DNA from 2 places in the Streptomyces sp. NPDC107522 genome. Region 2 is predicted to be linked to the other one. Evidence: predicted binding sites of a transcription regulator. Region 2 holds the regulator's gene; the other holds the start of a gene.
What was found. The regulator HrcA, encoded in region 2, represses chaperone genes, less so after heat shock. The targets are predictions, from matches to a motif close to TTNGCACTCNGNNNNNCNGAGTGCNAA.
Positions count from the first base shown of each region.

Region 1: a site for HrcA is predicted at 1,405-1,431, ahead of groL (chaperonin GroEL). Genes of this name have one in related genera too.

Region 1 covers NZ_JBVKAU010000006.1:156,175-159,583, forward strand. The annotation lists gene thrC (threonine synthase) at 1-163, shown strand, start outside; gene ACZ7L6_RS21010 (MoaD/ThiS family protein) at 259-534, shown strand; gene ACZ7L6_RS21015 (cold-shock protein) at 977-1,183, shown strand; gene groL (chaperonin GroEL) at 1,595-3,217, shown strand; gene ACZ7L6_RS21025 (class I SAM-dependent methyltransferase) at 3,295-3,409, opposite strand, start outside.
Region 2 covers NZ_JBVKAU010000005.1:86,880-90,288, forward strand. The annotation lists gene ACZ7L6_RS17515 (DUF3097 domain-containing protein) at 1-638, opposite strand, end outside; gene ACZ7L6_RS17520 (MBL fold metallo-hydrolase) at 681-1,424, opposite strand; gene hrcA (heat-inducible transcriptional repressor HrcA) at 1,588-2,604, shown strand; gene dnaJ (molecular chaperone DnaJ) at 2,605-3,409, shown strand, end outside.

The DNA.
Region 1 (3,409 bases), on a different contig from region 2:
GACGAAGAAGCTGATCGAGAACGGGGTTCTGGACCCGAGCCTGACCACGGTCGTGCTCAACACCGGCGATGGACTCAAGACGCTGGATGCGGTGGCCGGTACGGGGCTTACTGCGACCATTCGTCCCAACCTGGACTCGTTCCGCGAGGCGGGTCTCGTCTGACGGGCCTGTCCCATTGATTTCGTCTGCGGGCCGTGGGGGGCTGGTCGCGCAGTTCCCCGCGCCCCTGAGGGCGATTAGCTGACCGGAGGTCACACGTGAGCGTCAACGTCCGCATCCCCACCATCCTGCGCACCTACACGGGTGGCCAGGCCGAAGTGAGCGCCGAAGGCGCCACCCTCGCCGAGGTCATCGCCGACCTGGAGAAGAACCACACGGGTATCGCCGCCCGGGTTCTCGACGACCAGGGCAAGCTGCGTCGGTTCGTCAACGTGTACGTCAATGACGACGACGTCCGTTTCGAGCAGGGGCTGGAGACGGCGACGCCGGACGGTGCGGGTGTCTCCATCATTCCGGCCGTCGCCGGCGGCTGACCGAATGACCGATCATTACCATCGGTAACTCGCGTTACTGAGAGTTCATCGAATTGCCCCCTCCGTGAGAGAAGCGGAGGGGGCAATTCTGTGTGGTTGAGCGAGGTACAGTTGGGGAACATGCCGCCGATCCGCGGGTCGGCAGCCCTTCATTTCTGCCGTATGCCCGACAAGAAGTAGCCAAAGTGTGCGGGTTTTTTGCGGCTTTTGTTCCCTTTGCCGGGTCCGACTTGACCTGAAGTCAGGGGAATTGTCCCCACATTCCCGACCGGTCGTGCCCGGATTTCTCGTCCGATTGACCTGTTGCAGACGGCAGTTGGGCAGATACATTCAGCCGCGGTCGACGCGTTCCGGCGCACGCCCCCGACCGATGGGGGGTGAGGTCTGACCCGGATCCGCGAAGTGTGGATCTGTGCAAGGGCCAGTAATAGGGGAGTTAGGCATGGCTCAGGGCACCGTCAAGTGGTTCAACGCGGAGAAGGGGTACGGCTTCATCGCGGTCGACGGTGGTGCGGATGTTTTCGTCCACTACAGCGCGATCCAGATGGACGGGTACCGCACCCTGGAGGAAGGTCAGCGGGTCGATTTTGAGATCTCGCAGGGCCAGAAGGGGCCGCAGGCGGACATGGTCCGTCTGGCGACCAGCTGAAGCACGCGTCGACTCAACTCAGCGACGTTCTTCTTCGAAGGGCTCGCACCTTCCGGGGTGCGGGCCCTTCGCCATGTCCGGGGCCCCTTCGGTGGTCGTTCGGGACCTGTTCGGAGCCTGTTCGCCGGAGGCTGACCGCCCCGCCCGATCCCCGAGAGCCGCTTGCGCCCGCCCGTCGCCCGACCGCCACCCCTCGACGAGCGCCCGCTTCGCGAGCGCGCCTTGCACTCTCCTGGGTCGAGTGCTAATCATTGGCGTTAGCACTCTGAAGGTGAGAGTGACAATGAAGGACCGGGTCGGTGAGGCCCGCAGGCCAGGTGGGGCAAGGAACCACGAGGCATGCGTGCCGTCCGTCGCGGGCGCGGGCGCGGTCCGAAGGAATCACCCCCAGTCCTGGAGGGACCACTTCACATGGCCAAGATCATCGCGTTCGACGAGGAGGCGCGGCGCGGCCTCGAGCGCGGCATGAACCAGCTCGCGGACGCCGTCAAGGTGACGCTCGGCCCCAAGGGTCGCAACGTCGTCCTCGAGAAGAAGTGGGGCGCCCCCACGATCACCAACGACGGTGTCTCCATCGCCAAGGAGATCGAGCTCGAGGACCCGTACGAGAAGATCGGCGCCGAGCTGGTCAAGGAAGTCGCCAAGAAGACGGACGACGTCGCCGGTGACGGTACGACCACCGCGACCGTTCTCGCCCAGGCCCTGGTCAAGGAGGGCCTGCGCAACGTAGCCGCCGGCGCCAACCCGATGGCCCTGAAGCGCGGTATCGAGAAGGCCGTCGAGGCCGTCTCCGCCGCCCTGCTGGAGCAGGCGAAGGACGTCGAGACCAAGGAGCAGATCGCCTCCACGGCCTCCATCTCCGCCGCCGACACCCAGATCGGTGAGCTCATCGCCGAGGCCATGGACAAGGTCGGCAAGGAAGGCGTCATCACCGTCGAGGAGTCCCAGACCTTCGGTCTGGAGCTGGAGCTCACCGAGGGTATGCGCTTCGACAAGGGCTACATCTCGGCGTACTTCGCCACCGACATGGAGCGTATGGAGGCCGTCCTCGACGACCCGTACATCCTGATCGCCAACTCCAAGATCTCCTCGGTCAAGGACCTGCTCCCGCTGCTGGAGAAGGTCATGCAGTCGGGCAAGCCGCTGCTGATCATCGCCGAGGACGTCGAGGGCGAGGCCCTGTCGACCCTGGTCGTCAACAAGATCCGCGGCACCTTCAAGTCCGTCGCGGTCAAGGCCCCGGGCTTCGGCGACCGCCGCAAGGCGATGCTGAACGACATCGCCATCCTCACCGGTGGCGAGGTCATCTCCGAGGAGGTCGGTCTCAAGCTCGAGAACACCTCCCTGGACCTCCTGGGCAAGGCCCGCAAGGTCGTCATCACCAAGGACGAGACCACCATCGTCGACGGTGCCGGCTCCTCCGAGCAGGTCGCGGGCCGTGTGAACCAGATCCGCGCCGAGATCGAGAACAGCGACTCGGACTACGACCGCGAGAAGCTGCAGGAGCGCCTGGCGAAGCTCGCCGGCGGTGTCGCGGTCATCAAGGCCGGTGCCGCCACCGAGGTGGAGCTCAAGGAGCGCAAGCACCGCATCGAGGACGCCGTCCGCAACGCGAAGGCCGCCGTCGAGGAGGGCATCGTCGCCGGTGGTGGCGTGGCCCTCATCCAGGCCACCGCTGTCTTCGAGAAGCTGGAGCTCGAGGGTGACGAGGCGACCGGCGCCCAGGCCGTGAAGCTCGCGCTCGAGGCCCCGCTGAAGCAGATCGCCGTCAACGCCGGCCTCGAGGGCGGCGTCGTGGTGGAGAAGGTCCGCAACCTCACCCCGGGTCACGGCCTGAACGCCGCGACCGGCGAGTACGTCGACCTGGTCGCCGAGGGCATCATCGACCCGGCGAAGGTGACGCGTTCCGCGCTGCAGAACGCCGCGTCGATCGCCGCGCTGTTCCTCACCACCGAGGCCGTCATCGCCGACAAGCCGGAGAAGGCCGCCGCGCCCGCCGGTGGCGGCATGCCGGGCGGTGACATGGACTTCTGATCGGCCTGACGGTTGATCAACGTCCTTACCGAGGGCGGCACTTCCTGCGCACGCAGGGGGTGCCGCCCTCGGGCGTTTCAGCAGGGGGCGTAGTGCGACCCGACCGCGGGCTGCCCTGTGTAGTTCGGCCCGGCGGCCGGATCGGCACCGAGATACCGGAACGGGAGCGTCACCTCGCGCCCGCCGTCCAGG
Region 2 (3,409 bases):
GGCACCTTCGGCCACCCCGCGATCCCCAGGGACGACGGCTTCACCGCCTCCCAGATGTCGATGTACGGGTGACCCACCACCAGGGCGTGCTCGCTGGTCACCGACTCTGCGATGCGCCACTCCTTCGTACCCGGCACCAGGTGGTCGACCAGCACTCCCAGCCGCGCATCCGGACCCGGCGCGAAATCGGCCACGATCGACGGCAGGTCGTCGACACCCTCCAGGTACTCCACCACCACGCCCTCGATGCGCAGGTCGTCGCCCCACACCTTCTCGACCAGCTCGGCGTCGTGCCGGCCCTCCACGTAGATACGGCCGGCGCGGGCGACACGCGCGCGTGCGCCGGGGACGGCGACCGAACCGGATGCCGTACGGGTGGGGCGTACCGGAGCCGCGCCCGACGGCCGTACGAGGGTCACCACCTTGCCCTCCAGCAGGAACCCCCGCGGCTCCAGCGGGAACACCCGGTGCTTGCCGAAGCGGTCCTCCAGGGTGACCGTGCCCGCCTCGCAGCGGATCACCGCGCCGCAGAAACCGGTGCCGGGCTCCTCCACCACCAGGCCCGGCTCCGCCGGGACCTCGGGGACGGGCTTGGGCTTCTTCCAGGGCGGGGTCAGGTCGGCGGAGTACTGGCGCATTCGAGTGACGATAGGAGAAGCCCGGCCGCCATGGAGCACAGATCAGCGCGACACGCCGAAGCGGGCGGCGAGGGCGTCACGCTGGCGTCGTACGAACTCCGCGTCCACCACCGCTCCGTGACCGGGCACGTACAGCGCGTCCTCGCCGCCGAGGTCCAGGAGGCGGTCCAGGGCCGCCGGCCAGTGGGACGGGACGGCGTCCGGGCCCGCCTGCGGTTCGCCGGACTCCTCCACCAGGTCGCCGCAGAAGACCACCTCCCGATCGCCCGGGGACGCGCCCGGCACGAGCACGACCAGGTCGTGGGCCGTGTGCGCCGGGCCCACGTTCGCCAGCAGGACCTGGCGGCCGCCGCCCAGGTCGAGGGTCCACTCGCCGCTCACCTGGTGGCGGGGGCGGGCCAGGGCGTCCACGGCCTCCTGAGCCGACGCCGGATCCAGGCCGTTGCGCACCGCGTCCTCGCGCAGTTCCTCGCGCGCGTGCCGCCCCTCGAACACCGTGTCCACGCCGACCGCGCCGAAGATCTCCGCCCCCGCGAACGCCGCGGCCCCGAGGACATGGTCGAAGTGGGGATGCGTCAGCGCGAGATGAGTCACACGGTGACCCGCGAGCCACTGCGCCTGCGTACGCAACCGCGCGCCCTCCGCGAGGCTCGACCCGGCGTCGACGACCAGCGCGGTGCCGTCCCCGACGACCAGCCCCACCGTGCAGTCCCAGACCGGAAGCCGGCACCGGCCGACCCCGGCCGCCAGCCGCTCCCACCCCAGCTCTTCCCAAGTCACCGTCATACCGCGACGCTAGCGGGGACACCACCGTCCGGCACGGCGGTGCCGGACCGGCCTTGCCCGGGGCGTACCCCACCGCCGTACACTGGCCGGGGACGGCTGGCACTCGGATGGACAGAGTGCCAGGAAAGGCGCCAAGGGAACGACCTCTGGAGGTGTGCGCGAGATGCTGAGTGAACGCAGGCTTCAGGTGTTGCGCGCCATCGTCCAGGACTACGTCGGGACGGAGGAGCCGGTCGGCTCCAAGGCGCTCACCGAGCGGCACAACCTCGGCGTCTCCCCGGCGACCGTCCGCAACGACATGGCGGCCCTGGAGGACGAGGGCTACATCGCCCAGCCGCACACCAGCGCCGGTCGGATCCCGACCGACAAGGGCTACCGGCTGTTCGTCGACAAGCTCGCCGGCGTCAAGCCGATGAGCCCGCCGGAGCGGCGCGCCATCCAGAACTTCCTCGAGGGCGCCGTAGATCTCGATGATGTGGTGGCGCGGACCGTACGGCTGCTGGCGCAGCTCACGCGGCAGGTCGCCGTCGTGCAGTACCCGTCGCTGACCCGGTCCACCGTCCGGCACGTCGAGCTGCTGTCGCTCGCACCCGCGCGCGTGATGCTCGTGCTGATCACGGACACCGGCCGGGTCGAGCAGCGGATGATCGACTGCCCGGCGCCCTTCGGGGAGACCTCGCTCGCGGATCTACGCGCGCGGCTCAACAGCCGGGTCGCGGGGCGGCGCTTCACTGATGTGCCGATGCTCGTCGAGGACCTCCCCGAGGCCTTCGACCTGGAGGACCGCGGCACTGTCTCGACCGTGCTCTCCACCCTCCTGGAGACGCTCGTCGAGGAGAACGAGGAGCGGCTGATGATCGGCGGCACCGCCAATCTCACCCGCTTCGGACATGACTTCCCCCTCACCATCCGCCCCGTCCTGGAGGCCCTCGAGGAGCAGGTCGTGCTCCTCAAACTCCTCGGCGAGGCGAAGGATTCGGGCATGACCGTGCGCATCGGTCACGAGAACGCCCATGAGGGGCTCAACTCCACCTCGGTGGTGTCGGTGGGCTACGGTTCGGGCGGCGAGGCGGTTGCCAAGCTCGGCGTGGTCGGACCGACCCGCATGGATTACCCGGGAACGATGGGAGCGGTACGCGCAGTGGCACGGTACGTCGGACAGATCCTGGCGGAGTCGTAAGTGGCCACGGACTACTACGCCGTTCTCGGCGTGCGTCGCGACGCGTCGCAGGAAGAGATCAAGAAGGCCTTCCGGCGGCTCGCGCGCGAGCTGCACCCGGACGTCAACCCGGATCCGAAGACCCAGGAGCGGTTCAAGGAGATCAACGCCGCTTACGAGGTGCTGTCGGACCCGCAGAAAAAGCAGGTCTACGACCTCGGCGGCGACCCGCTGTCCCAGGCGGGCGGCGCGGGCGCGGGCGGCTTCGGGGCGGGCGGCTTCGGGAACTTCTCGGACATCATGGACGCCTTCTTCGGTACGGCGTCCCAGCGGGGTCCGCGGTCGCGTACGCGGCGGGGCCAGGACGCGATGATCCGGCTGGAGATCGAGCTCGACGAGGCGGCCTTCGGTACGACGAAGGACATCCAGGTCGACACGGCGGTCGTCTGCAACACCTGCAACGGTGAGGGGGCTGCCCCCGGCACCTCCGCGCAGACCTGTGACATGTGCCGCGGGCGCGGTGAGGTGTCGCAGGTGACGCGGTCCTTCCTGGGCCAGGTCATGACGTCCCGGCCGTGTCCGCAGTGCCAGGGCTTCGGGACGGTCGTGCCGACGCCGTGCCCCGAGTGCGCGGGTGACGGGCGGGTGCGGTCGCGCCGGACGCTCACGGTCAAGATCCCGGCCGGTGTCGACAACGGCACGCGGATCCAGCTCGCCGGTGAGGGCGAGGTCGGACCCGGTGGTGGTCCGGCCGGTGACCTGTACGTCGAGATCCATGAAGTCGCGCACCCCATGTTCCAGCGGCGCGGCGACGATCTGCACTGCA